Regions from separate parts of the Ectothiorhodospira sp. 9100 genome, predicted to be linked through region 1. Evidence: predicted binding sites of a transcription regulator. Region 1 holds the regulator's gene; each other region holds the start of a gene.
The links. The regulator sigma-54, encoded in region 1, starts transcription at its own class of promoters, with help from an activator protein. The targets are predictions, from matches to a motif close to TGGCANGNTNCNTGCTT.
Positions count from the first base shown of each region.

Region 1 (4,646 bases):
GACTTTGGACCTGACCCGGGATACCCTGGAACTTGAGAGCCAGGTGAGAGGCACCTATGTTCCGCACTGACATCTCCAAGAGGCTGCTGCTGACCCTCTTGCTGGCCTGGATGCCCGCCGCACACGGACAGCACAACCCTGACCTGCCCATCCGCATCGAGGCGGATCGCGCCAACCTGGATGACCAACGGGGGGTGAGCGTATACCAGGGCAACGTCACCATCACCCAGGGCGACACCGTCATTACGGGTGACGAAGTGACCGTGCATGCCCCTGATCGACAACTGGAGCGCATGGTCTCCGAGGGACGCCTGGCCACCCTGACCACGCGGGACGAGTCGAACCGGGAGGTTCGCGCCGAGGCACGACGCATGGAATTCTTCCCGGATGGGCCGCGTGTGGCACTCACCGGCGAGGCCCGGGTATGGCAGGGGGATGACGAATTCCGCGGCAGCCGTATCGTCTACAACCTGGAAGCCGCCACGCTGGAGGCCAGCACCGGTGACACGGGCCGCGTGGAGGCCATCTTCGCGCCCCGCGACCGCTCGGAGGACGGCGACACCCCATGAGCCGGCTGGAGACCGACAAACTGGTCAAGCGTTACCGGGCAATCAAGCCCGTGGACGGTGCCTCCATCGAGATCAACAGCGGTGAGGTGGTGGGCCTGCTGGGCCCCAATGGGGCCGGCAAGACCACCTGCTTCTACATGATCGTGGGCCTGGTGCCCTGCGACGAAGGGCAGATCCGCCTGGATGGCCGGGACATCACCCAGTTACCCATGCACGCTCGGGCCCGCATGGGCGTGGGCTATCTGCCCCAGGAACCTTCGGTGTTCCGCAAGCTTTCCGTGGCCGACAACATCATGGCCGTACTGGAGGTGCGCCGCGACCTCGACAAGGTCCAGCGCCAGGAAAAAATGGAATCCCTGCTTGAGGAGTTTCAGATCCAGCACATCCGTGACAATGCCGGCGTCAGTCTCTCCGGCGGTGAGCGGCGGCGCGTGGAGATCGCCCGGGCCCTGGCCACTGAACCGGCCTTCATCCTCCTGGACGAGCCTTTCGCTGGCGTCGACCCCATCTCCGTGATCGAGATCCAGCGGATCATCACCCATCTCACGTCACGGAACATCGGCGTGCTGATCACCGACCATAACGTGCGCGAGACCCTGGGCATCTGCAACCGGGCCTATATTCTCAGCGGCGGGCATATCATCAGCCAGGGTGCGCCGGAGGATGTATTGGCCGACCCGCAGGTGCGCCGCGTTTACCTGGGGGAGAACTTCCGCCTGTGAAACCCCATGCACTCACCGCAGGCAGGGTTTTCCGGGCACGGGTCCAATTTTTGCCGGCACACCGTATAATCTCCCGTGACAGCAATATTAACGTCGGGGGCCTGCCCCCGCCTCCATCATCAGGCATCACAGACTCGGGCTCCGGCCCGATGGCGCGCATCGTGCTATGTTGAAACCTTCCGTCCAGCTCCGGCTGGGTCAAAACCTGACCATGACCCCCCAGTTGCAGCAGGCCATCCGCCTGCTGCAACTGTCGACCCTGGAGTTGCAGGCACAGATCCAGGAAACCCTGGAAACCAACCCCATGCTCGAGGCCATGGAAGGTACGGAGGCGGATCAGGACACCGCCTCCGAGGAAACGCGCGAGCAGGACCCGGCCGACACCCGCGAGACTTCAGAGGCGGCCGAGGCCGCCGCCGAGACAGAAGGCAACGCCGAAGGCAGTCAGGAGCAGATCCCCGATGAACTGCCGGTGGACAGCAACTGGGACGACATCTACGATGTGCCCCCTTCAAGCGCCGGGCAGTCGGATCACGACGGGCGCGACGTGTTCGAAAACCAGACCGGGCCCTCGGAAAGCCTGCATGAACATCTCATGTGGCAGGTGCATCTGTCGTCCATGAGTGAGCGTGACCGGGCCATCGCCTTGACCATCATTGACTCCATCAACGAAGACGGCTACCTGGCCGAACCCATCGAGCAGATCCATGCCACCCTGGCCGAAGACCGGGAAATGGATCTGGAACTGGATGAGGTGGAGGCCGTACTGAACATGGTTCAGCACCTGGACCCGGTGGGCGTGGGCGCGCGGGATCTGGCCGAGTGCCTGAGCCTGCAACTGGCACAGTTTCCGGATGAGACGCCCTGGCTGGCCCAGGCCCGAATCCTGGCCCGTGAACACCTGGATGCCCTGGGTGCCCGCGATTATAAGGGCGTGCAGCGGCGCCTGGGGCTGGATGATGGCGAACTGCAGCAAGTGATCGCCCTGATTCAGACACTGAACCCGCGCCCGGGCGGGCTCATCAGCAGCAGTTCGCCCGAATACATCATCCCCGATGTCTTCGTACGCAAGCGAGAGGGCCGCTGGCAGGTGGAGCTCAACCCGGAAATTGCGCCGCGGTTGCGGGTGAACCCCCTCTATGCCAGCTTTGTGCGCCGCGCCGATTCCAGTCAGGACAACACCTACATGCGCAACAGCCTCCAGGAGGCCCGCTGGTTCATCAAGAGCCTGCAAAGCCGCAACGAGACCCTGCTGCGGGTGGGCACCGCCATCGTCGAGCACCAGCGCGCCTTTCTGGAATATGGCGACGAGGCCATGAAACCCCTGGTGCTACGCGATATCGCCGAACAACTGGAGATGCATGAGTCCACCATCTCCCGGGTGACCACCCAGAAATTCATGCATACCCCCCGGGGCATCTACGAATTCAAGTATTTCTTTTCCAGCCATGTGGGCACGGCAGACGGCGGCGAGTGTTCAGCCACCGCGATCCGCGCCATGATCCGCAAGCTGGTTGCCGAAGAGCCTCAGGGCAAGCCCATGAGTGACAGCAAGATTGCCCAGGTCCTGGTGGATCGTGGCATTCATGTGGCACGACGCACCGTGGCCAAGTACCGTGAGGCCATGGCCATTCCGCCATCCAACGAACGCAAGCGGCTCGTCTGACATCAACCGCGAAGCCGTCTTGATCATCACCCATCCCTAAGGAGTCATCTTATGCAGATCAACCTCACCGGTCATCACGTCGACCTGACCGACGCCCTGCGCAACTACGTTAACGAGAAGTTCGAGCGCCTGGAGCGGCATTTTGACAACGTCATCGACGTGCACGTCATCCTGACCGTGGAGAAGCTGCAGCAAAAGGCCGAAGCCAACCTGTTGCTCAGCGGTAACAGCATCCATGCCGAGGCCACCCACACGGACATGTACGCCGCCATTGACGCCCTGGTGGACAAACTGGATCGCCAGGTGGTGAAGCATAAGGAAAAGCTCAAGGACCACCACCGGGCGGAAGGCTCCCACCGCAACCATATCGAGTGAATGATTCATGAACATCGGTGATCTTCTCGCCCCCGAGCGGGTGCACTGCCAGACGGACGTGAGCAGTAAGAAACGTGCGCTGGAGATGCTGGGCGAGATGCTCTCCAATCATCTGCCCAAACTCACCCAGGGCGAAATCTTTGACAGCCTGCTGGCACGGGAGCGCCTGGGCAGCACAGGATTGGGGCATGGCGTGGCCATCCCCCATGGTCGTCTGGCCGGCGCCAGCGAGGCCTGTGCCGCCCTGCTCAAGCTGGAGAAGGGCGTGGACTACGACGCCCCCGACAGCGAACCGGTGGACATCCTCTTCGCGCTGGTGGTGCCGGCGGACTGTACCGACGAGCACCTGCAGATCCTCGCGCTGCTGGCGCGGATGTTCTCCGACCCGGAGACCCTGGCCCGGTTGCGCAGCGCCTCCGGCACAGCGGATCTGCTGACCCTGGTGCGTGACTGGGACACCGAAGACACCGGATGAGCCCATGACTGACTCGCTCACCGTCAGCAACATCATGGAAGTCATGGAGGAGCGCCTGGGCCTCACCTGGGTTGCCGGCACCCTGGGGAGCGAACGGAGCATTTCGCACCGATCCACGCCCCAGGGCAGCCCGTCGCTGGTGGGTCACCTGAACATCATCCATCCCAACCAGATCCAGGTTCTGGGAAATGATGAGATGCGTTACCTGTGGTCGCTGCGCAAAAACTCCCAGCGGGACATCCTGGAGCAATTGTGCAGCGGCGCATCCTCCATGCTGATCGTGACCGACAGCCTGGAACCCCTCCCCGAGTTACGCACCCTGTCGGAGCGTCAGTCAGTACCCCTGCTGCGCACCGCCCTGCCCAGCCATGAATTGATCAACATCCTGCGTTACTTTTTCAGCAACAAGCTGGCGGAGACCACCACCCTGCACGGGGTGTTCATGGAGGTGCTGGGGATCGGGGTGCTGCTCACCGGGGAAAGTGCCGTGGGCAAGAGCGAACTGGCCCTGGAGCTCATCAGCCGGGGCCACCGCCTGGTAGCGGACGATGCGCCCGAATTCGCTCGCATCGCCCCGGACATTCTGCGTGGCACCTGCCCGCCGGTGCTGGAAAACTTTCTGGAGGTAAGGGGGCTGGGGGTACTCAACGTACGCGCCATGTATGGCGACAGCGCCATCAAGAACAGCAAGTACCTGCGCCTGATCATCGATCTCAAGGACCAGACCAAGGTGCAGGCAGGTGACATCGACCGCCTGCATGGCGTGCGTTACACCCGGGTGGTGCTGGGGCTGGAGATTCCGGTGATCACCCTGCCCGTGGCGCCGGGGCGCAACCTGG
Region 1 covers NZ_JAJNAN010000005.1:73,116-77,761, forward strand. Annotated here, with positions in the region: gene lptC (LPS export ABC transporter periplasmic protein LptC) at 1-70, shown strand, start outside; gene lptA (lipopolysaccharide transport periplasmic protein LptA) at 57-569, shown strand; gene lptB (LPS export ABC transporter ATP-binding protein) at 566-1,291, shown strand; gene LPW29_RS03135 (RNA polymerase factor sigma-54) at 1,458-2,957, shown strand; gene hpf (ribosome hibernation-promoting factor, HPF/YfiA family) at 3,009-3,332, shown strand; gene LPW29_RS03145 (PTS sugar transporter subunit IIA) at 3,340-3,807, shown strand; gene hprK (HPr(Ser) kinase/phosphatase) at 3,812-4,646, shown strand, end outside.

Region 2 (4,646 bases), on a different contig from region 1:
GCAGCCCAAGTTCACCGCCGAAGTGGCGGGGCGCCCGGTGCTGGTGAAGTTCTCGCCACCAGACGACGGCAGCGCGGTGGCCCAGCGCCTGCGTGACCTCCTGGTCTGCGAGTACCTGGCCCTGACCACGCTCGGAGAACACCGGCTGGCCGTGGCCGAAAGCCGGTTGCTGGAACGGGAGGGGCGGTTCTTTCTGGAGTCCGTGCGCTTCGACCGGACCGCACGGGGCGGATGTCTACCCGCTCTTTCATTGCTCACCGTGGATGCAGAGTTCTGCGGTATCGGGCGGGACTGGGATCTGGCCATCCAGGCCCTCGCCCGGCAAGTCCGGGTCACCGACGAGACGCCGGCGACCGTCACCCTGCTTCAGGCCTTCGCCAACTGGATCGAGAACAGCGACCAGCACCTGGGCAACCTGACCCTCCAGCCCCACCCCGACGGACGGCTGGCGCTGGCCCCGGTCTACGACATGCTGCCCATGCTCCACGCACCCCGCCCTGGTGAGGTGCCACCGACACCGGTCTTCCAGCCCCCACCGGCCCACGGAGGCATCGAGCTGTGGCGCCAGGGCGGTGCCATGGCGCTGGATTTCTGGCGGCGAGCGGCGGTGGATGAGCGGATCTCCCCGAACTTTCGCGCCGTGGCGGCTGGGAGGGCGGAGGCCGTGGAAGTCGCGATTACGACGCCCAAGGCGCCAGATCTCGCTGCTCCCAGGTGGTAGCGAGTTATTGTCAAATCTGGTGTACGACGGTCAGGCGGCGTTCCTGTCTGACTGATCGATTACTTGCTCTCCGTCCTGGAACTTGACGTTGTTGATGACCAGTTCCAGCTTCTGGAAGTGCTTGATGCGTCTCCAGCGTTTCTGAGCGCTCTGGAGCAGTTTGAATACCATCGCCAGTGTCGTCGCCCGGGATCCACAGTTCCGGCTCCGCTTGGTCCGCAGGCGAACCGTGGCGAAGGTCGACTCGATCGGGTTCGTGGTGCGGATGTGCACCCAATGCTCTGCCGGGTAGTCGTAAAACGCCAGCAGTTCATCCCGATCCTTGTTCAGGCATGCCATCGCCTTGGGGTACTTGGCCTCGAAGCGTTTCAGGGTTCGATCAAAGGCCTTGTGCGCTTCTTCTCGGGTCTGCGCCATCCAGATGTCCTGGAGGTCAACCTTGACCTTAGGCTGCACCGACTTGGGCAGCTTGTTGAGTACGTTCGCTGTCTTGTGGACCCAGCAGCGCTGATGATCCGTCTGTGGATAGATCTTGCTCAGCGCCGCCCAGAACCCCATGGCACCGTCGCCCACGGCCAACTTGGGGCCGGTGGTGAGACCGCGCTCCCGCAGGTGCGTCAGCAGCGCCTCCCAACTATCCGCCGACTCACGGAACCCATCCTCGACAGCCACCAGCTCCTTGCGACCATGCTCGGTGACACCAATGATCACCAGCAGGCACAAACGGTCATCCATGCGCACCTTTCTGTAGATGCCGTCGGCCCACCAGTAGACGTAGCGACGGTCTGACAGGTCCTGCTGGCGCCACGCAGTGTGTTCGTCCTCCCACTGCTTCTTGAGCCGTGACACCGTGTTGGCCGAGAGCCCCTTGGCCTTCTCACCCAGCAATGCCTTCAGGGCCTCCTGGTAGTCCCCGGTGGAGACCCCCTTCAGGTAGAGCCAGGGAATCAACTCCTCAACGCTGCGAGCCCGCTTCAGGTAGGGCGGCAGCAGACTGCTGTTGAAGCAGGCGCCACCGCCACTGCGGTCACGCACCTTGGGCACCTGGACGCTGACATCACCAATCCCGGTCTGCACCGTGCGCTCGGGCAGGTAGCCATTGCGAACCACCGCCTGGCGCCCATCTTCGAGGCGCTGCTCGGCATACTGCGCCAGGAAGGTGGCCAGTTCAGCCTCGACCGCCTGGGCGATCAGGTCGCGGGCACCATGGCGCAGCAGCTCGTGCAGCGGATCTGTGGCCTGCGGTTCTGGTTGTGAAACAGCTTGAAGGGTAGACTTGGTCATGGCGTATCCGCTTTTGTTGATTGAGATCTTGGTTGTGATCAATCAACAGGATACGCCACCTTCACTTCCTCCCCCCATACACCAGATCTGAGCTTAACTCGTACCTCCTCGCCAGCCCCACCCCCAGGATGCCTGCCAGCATCAGCCACAGGGTGGCAGGCAGAGGCACCTCGGTTGCAGTCTTCCAGACCAGCAGGTCTTGCGAGTTATTTGAGCTCAGGACGTAGAAGTCCAGACGCGAAACAGCTTGATTTCCAGGGTCCCAGGAGCCAATCAAACCATGATTAGCCTCGACATCAAACTCTTTATAATCGAAGTCATCACCATTGATGATTCCCCAAAGAGCCAGCTGAAAGGCCGCATCCGTTTCTGCATCATCCCCCAAGACAACCGTCCCCTGATGCCCCTCCACCATATCTGTCAACGAAAAAAGCGCGGATATCCGAGAAAAGGTCGTATCTACCCAGTGGCTATCAGAATCGTGAATAGGCGACTCCAAATAATCTTTTAACGACCAGAGCGAATGCCCTCCAATGACACCCTGGCTAGCAATCAACTCCGAGGTTTGGATGCAGAAGGCATTGAAATCCTCATTGTCATCCCAAAACACATCACTTGCCCCTATACCGTCCCATCCCTGGCCGTCAATCCTCATACGAAACATGCCCGCAAATACACCGAGCCACTCGTTTCCATCACCGAAAGAGTACACATCGTCGCCGCGGATTTCCCCTGTCTTGGGATTATCTACCTGGAAGCCTTCGTATTTATGGATGGACAGATCCGTGAGAATAGCCCCAGCCTGCAAGCTCCCCGACCCCATAGCCGCAAGCACCAAAACCATACCTTTAATCAGACTCTTACGCATCGGAAGCCTCTCCGCCCGTTATGCATGGCACATCCAAAGGGGACGTGCTGATAGCACTTATTAACCCGGCAATCAAACAAATCACTTTATTTTTAATTTTATTGCTTCAGAATCAGTGACTTAAAGGAGCCGAGACGAACATGAATGGTCACCGGGTTAATAGAATGCACAAATCGGACCAGGGCAAAAACAACACTTCAAATACAATCACTTAATACCAGGGACTCACCCACCCCAAACCCCACTGTAAACCACACCGCCACAAATATTCATTTTTGAGGCATCCATCACAGAATTCCCCCAAACCCCCAACTACGCCTGACCACCAAAAGGCAGTCAAACCCAGCCCTACCGGGATTTTGTGACGCACCCCTCATTCCAGAAACGATACCGTAAAATATACCGACACCCACCCCAGAAAGGCTACGTCGCTCGCGCCCCACCCATCGGCTTCACCGCCACCCACGACTTATGCAACAGATGCCGCGCAAGCAGCCCCGGCGGCATCCTCAACCAGTGGTAGCGGACGAGCCCCGCCGTAGCCGCCACGCGCTGCCCCAGGGTGGGTCGCGTATCAGGGATTCGGGGCAGGCAACTGCGAGGAACGATCCAATCCATCGCCTTGCGGGCCAAAGGCGGGGGCGGTGCCAGTGGCAGATCATCAGGCACCGGTGTACCGAGCCAGCCACGGCAAAAATGCAAGGCATACCAAAGCACCCGCGAAGCCTGGTGCCATTGCGCATGCTCCAAAAGGGCCTCCCAATCCGCCTCGGTGACCAGGTGCTGGCGGACCAACGCGTCCATGTCCACCACCCCCCGCAACTCCCCCAGAAGCTCCGAATCCTGAAAGAGATGGATGGCAGCGTGGAGCACCTGATCCTGAGGGCCCAGCGCAAGGAAACGGGAATCCGGGATAGACTGAAGAGAAGCAAACAACCGCTCATCATCCGCCCGTGTACGGCTGGTCACCGGCGCGATGGTGTGGTGCAGATCCACCTCCAGCGGATGGCCCGGGTAGCGCAGCGGGGGCAGCTCATGACTCCATTCCCGGTAGTAGCGCTCGTCATAGGGATCCAGCACCCCGCTTTGCCACCCTGCCGCCTTCAGGGCACCCTCGGCAGCCTCAAGATCCCCCCGGGAGACGAGCAAGTCCACATCATTGGGCATCCGGCCTCGCCCCAGCGGCAAGTCCTGGAGCACGTAGGCCGCCCCCTTTAGGACCGTCACGGGCAAGTCTGGCGGCAAAGCCTGCGCCAGCGATCGCAACTCCATCAACATCCACTGCTCACGATAAGCAGCCGTGTTGATGGAGGCCTGAAAGTGACTTCGAACGCGCTCCGGGATGGACGCCCATACCGCATCATCATCCCGCAAACGATGGCCCAGCATGCCCAGCACGCGCGCCTGACGAGCCAGACGCACGGTCACATCCCAATCCGCAAGCCCCATGGCAGAGACATGCCCAGCGTTCCGCAACACGCCCAGCAAATGCCCTACCGGGGAGCCTCCCAAGCGCTCACCCACCCCAGGACCGCTCAGTGGCAGCCCCCCAATTTTCGCCAACCCCATCCAGCAATACCCCGATCCGTTCGATAGCCTTACACATCCGCACCACCAGCTTCGGGGTGGAGTACCCCCAATTCGTCAGACAACGACCTAAGAGGGTCAGATTTTCGCTACACTATGGCAAGATAAGCTTGGCCAGTAAGGTATCATCTGAACCGTGCAGCGTCAGAAAATTTGACACCACTTCAGAGCAGGACGCCAGCCCCG
Region 2 covers NZ_JAJNAN010000076.1:2,946-7,591, reverse strand. Annotated here, with positions in the region: partial or broken gene LPW29_RS14530 (HipA domain-containing protein) at 1-721, shown strand, start outside; gene LPW29_RS14525 (IS256 family transposase) at 752-2,005, opposite strand; gene LPW29_RS14520 (VPLPA-CTERM sorting domain-containing protein) at 2,067-2,873, opposite strand; gene LPW29_RS14515 (nucleotidyltransferase domain-containing protein) at 3,297-4,352, opposite strand.
Region 2: the regulator sigma-54 is predicted to act here: its motif matches at 3,038-3,054, upstream of LPW29_RS14520 (VPLPA-CTERM sorting domain-containing protein).

Region 3 (4,646 bases), on a different contig from region 1:
CGGCAGGGTATAGGGAACGTGAGCTTTGAACGCTCCTATATTCAGTCCTTGGGTACGTTTTCCGACGGTGCTGTCGACGTTGTGATGTCTACGATGTCTCTGCATCACCTTCCCGACTATGAAACGCTCGAAGCAACGTTTCGCGAAGTTGCAAGAATTTTGAAGCCGGGAGGTGCTCTATATATTGCCGACTTTGGTCGGATGAAAAGAGACGCGACCCGACAGTTTTTTGCGGAGCAGCATGCCGACCGGCAACCCCCAATTTTCACTGTTGATTATTTGAACTCGCTCCGTGCGGCTTTCAGGGTGGATGACCTAAAAAAAGCTTCTCTTGTGTTAGGTGAAGGGGTTTCTGTGAAGACCACGGCACTGGTCCCTTTTATGGTGTTAATTATGAGGGGGCACGGCTATACATTGCCGGAAAGTGTGGTGGATTCATGTGGTCAGATTTTGCGACGACTGCCTAGGGAGCAAAAGGAGGATTTCCGCGACCTTGTTCGGTTTTTTAAGATGGGGGGAGTAAGTGCCCCATCTTTACGCTCACGCTATTGATGCGACAATCGAGTGAACCGAAGCCAGTTGGTCTTCATCTTTGGTTTGGAATCAATGAGTTGTGGCTGTTAAGCTGGATTATGTTTGCACGGTATGCTGATTGCTTCGCGGGGTCGATAATGCGGCCTCGCCAGTCTTCTGGCCTGTTGAGTTGCATCATTAAATTATCGCTTTCACGACGCAAATTGGGCGTGCTTATTTTCAGCGGGCCATTTCCACAGTCGCATCTTTTATCATTGGGAGGTGGCCATGAACTCCTCAAGTCTCGTTGATCAGTTTCGAAATTATTTCGATATCGCTGCTGCGGATACTCAAGAACTGCAGGAGCTCGCATTTCGGATCAGGTATGACGTGTACTGCCGAGAATTCGGCTATGAAAAGGAAGAGGACTGTCCTGGGGGGCTTGAGCATGATGATTATGACGCGAGTTCCGTGCACTCGATTATTGTTCATCGTCCAACCTCGCAGCCTGCAGGTTGTGTCCGTTTAGTGTTGCCACCCCCTGATGAAGACGATTTTGTCCTACCACTAGAACGTTTTTGCGGCGAGAGCCTTAACGACCCCGCACTGCATCCGTCAAGGATTGCTCGGGGTAATCTCGGTGAAGTGTCAAGGCTAGCGGTGCACACGCAGTTCCGCCGCCGCAAAGGTGAGGCGATTTCACCGATTGGGGAGCCGATTGAGTATCGTGATCTAACGGAGGATGAGCGTAGGGCTTTTCCTCTTCTAGGGCTCGCTTTGTTCTGCGCGGGAACGTCAATGATGGCCTCGGCGCGTCGCGAGCACGCCTTTGTCATGATGGAGCGCAGGCTGGTTCGAAAGCTCCAGCCGTTGGGCTTTCCATTTGTGCAGGTCGGTGAGGCTATGGAGTACCATGGCTCCCGAGCAGCCTATTATGCGAACTTGCAGCAGGTTCTCGACTCAATGCGGCCAGATGTTCGCTCCCTTTACGAATACGTCCACCAAGGCCTTTGCACCGAAATCTCACCTTGAAAAGCCTGTAAAAGCTCTAGCGTTCATGTGGCCCGAGTAGCTCGTCACGGTATTTCAGTCTAGGGGACGTAGTCCGTCGTCGTTGGTGGGGCGTGCTCTGAGGGCGCTGCTGTTTTTTCGGAAGCGCGGCAGACCCTTTCGGCAGGCTGGGTGGCCCGCACGAAACTTTTCCACGGTATAAGTACAGGCCAAAGCGCTTTTGCGTTGGTCCTTCCCAGCCCTCTGGGTGCCAGGGACCACTGGACGAAGTGTCGATCTTCAAGATGACCGGCTTGCTCAGGGGCGGGGGGGGGGGGGCATTGCCATCGCCGCCGGGCCGACTCACCCATCCCAGGTGTTGTTGGTGAGCTTTCAGGCCAATACTTGACGGCTGACCCCCGCCGGCCCCCCCCGCGAGGTGCCCAATGCATTTTCAGCTGGCTGGCTTGCTGGGTCATCGCGCTGTGGCCGCTGCGGGTGTGCATCAACTCTTGTGCTGTCGCCAAACTTTACACTGATCGCCTAAGAGGGCCCTGCTTAATCGACCAGGGAAATTATTAACCTTTAAAAACAATATCTTGCAGGGCCGCCGATTATTGGCAAGGCGTTTGCATATCTAGGCTAGCGCTACTTAGCCTACCCCGTGTGGCGTAATATGGTTGAGTCACTACAAACATTCGCTGGAGCATCCAATGATCAAGAAAAGCACTCTTTTGGGCACGTCCATGACGCTCATGCTGTGCAGCATGGCACCCTTGGCGCAAGCCTCGATCTTCGAGTTCAACCCGTCTGATTTTGGCGGTACCGACGCCACATATTCGGGCGATGAGCTTGTAGGAACGTTCTCGACTGGATTTACTTCTGCAGATGCGTTCGCCACTTTCTCCACGACCGGCTGGTTGCGGGTAGACACCATTAACCTCAATAGCTCAGCAGTGAGTACCGGCGGGCTCAATACTGACTATCAACTTTGGTTTGAGTTTTCATACGACGCGAGCGGTGGTACAGGTGGATCTATAGCGCCTTTCTATAACATCGACGCAGCTTCGTTCAGTCTTTATGCTGCCTCAGGTGTGGGTCGTTCGTTCAATACCGCCACTGGCGGCACTGGGACGCCAACCGTGGGTGACAAAGATGGGACCGAGGTGTTGCTTGCTACGGGTGGCGACGAACTCTTCGGTGGAGGTGTCGTTAACTTTCAGAATCAGGCGTTTTTTGGTCTAGACACTGACTTTGATCTCGTGGAACTTGGGACCTTCTTTACTGCGCCCGACCCCTTTTACAATCTTGCATTCCAGAGTTCCAGTAGCGTAACGCCTACCCTTGATTTTGAAGGTGGTACTGGTACCCTTAATGGAACAGGGGAGTTTCGGGTTGAGGAAGTGCCTGAGCCTGCCTCTTTGGCGCTGATCGGGTTTGGTCTGCTCGCTTTGGGTTGGACAGTTACTCGCCGGAGGGAAGGCCAATTTGGTCGGCACTCCTGAAGTCACAGGGCGAATTACCTCTGTAAGTGCTCAGTAGTCTGTGAGTGCGCAGTAGAAGGATTGGGGGCTAGTGCTGCCTGTGCGCTAGCCCCCTTTCATTTTATGACGAAACAGGTCGTGATTGTCGGTTAAGTGAGCTTCGTCTGATATTGACGGCCCGTCAAAGTAATATCATGTCTTGCGGTATTCGCCTAAGAGAGTTTTTAGGTTGTACGGTTAGGTAAGTGATCGATCAGATGATTAATGGGGATTCCCGGGAATACAGCTATTTTGCGTTCTATAGGCAACTCGTATCCAGCAACCTTGGTGACCCTCTTCTCCCTCCGTCGTGGCAATGGATCAGAAGTTTATGACTGCACCGGGTAATGTTACGGGGGTGCACCACACCCCAGTTAAGGCTATTTCACCTACCACAGTTCCAGAGATCCAATCCCTTATACGCCGCGCGCGGCAGGATAAAATCCCACTTTATCCAATATCCAAAGGCCATAATTGGGGCTACGGCTCCGATTCCCCGGTTACCGAGGGCAATATCTTGGTGGACCTAAGCGGGATGAACCGCATCCTCAATGCCGAGGCTATCTCTTTAGCCAATCCCATTGCGGTGATTGAGCCCGGCGTGACTCAGGGTCAGCTCCACGCGTTCCTGGCTGAGCACTACCCCGACTTGACCTTCAATGTGACCGGCGCTGGTTGCGAAACCAGCTTGATCGGTTGCGCCCTGGACCGTGGGGTAGGGTATTTTGGTCCGCGCCGAGAAGATTTATTTGGCCTGGAGATCGTTACCGGTACAGGCGAAATACTGAAAACGGGCTTCCGTCGGCTAGGTGAAGACTCGCCGCTCGCGCATCTACACCCCGAGGGGCTCGGCCCAAGCCTAGATGGCCTATTTTTCCAGGGTAACTTTGGGATTGTCACCAGTGCGTGTATGCGTCTCCGACCTCGGCGGCCGCGCGAGGTTGCAGTCTCATTGTCGCTACACCATAGTGAGAATCTGGGGGAATTGGTAAATCAATTGGCTCAGCTCAAACGGGATGGATTGCTTACCTCGGTGACCCATGTGGGTAATCGCGCGAGAAATCATTCAACTCTAACTTACGGCATCGCCCATTATCTGGAAAACAGCTGCGCCTTCTCCCCCGCGCAGTCTCTGGTCGAATCGGAGCGTGTGCTCAACTTGGTTGCACCAAGTGAGTGGACAAGCCTGGCAGCAGTCACTGGGAATCGGGGGCAAGTGAGTTCAGCGCTGCGTGAGATCCGGCGCCGAGTGGGTTCGCTGGCACGGGTCTTAGTCATAACCGACCGGCTTCTTGATCTCGGCTTTGCGGTTAGCCATGCATTGCGTTTCATTCCGAGTGCGCGCGCCGTTGCTGCTGCGATTCATGCTATGCGCCCATTGCATCGGCTGGCGCTAGGTACGCCCACGGATATCCCCATCCAGAACCTCCTTTGGAAGGTGGGGCATCCCAGTCTTGATGTCGACCAACTTGATTATTCGTCGTGTGGCGTTTTGTTCGTCAGCCCGGCTTTGCCTTTAAATGGTGCTTTTGTGACCGAGGTAATTGCGGGTATGGAGCGTATCGCCAAGGACTACGGCCATTGTCTTTATGTCACGCTGAATATCGAGACCGCCACTTC
Region 3 covers NZ_JAJNAN010000065.1:997-5,642, forward strand. Annotated here, with positions in the region: gene LPW29_RS13925 (class I SAM-dependent methyltransferase) at 1-552, shown strand, start outside; gene LPW29_RS13930 (PEP-CTERM/exosortase system-associated acyltransferase) at 802-1,545, shown strand; gene pepA (flocculation-associated PEP-CTERM protein PepA) at 2,217-3,008, shown strand; gene LPW29_RS13940 (FAD-binding oxidoreductase) at 3,358-4,646, shown strand, end outside.
Region 3: the regulator sigma-54 is predicted to act here: its motif matches at 2,122-2,138, upstream of pepA (flocculation-associated PEP-CTERM protein PepA).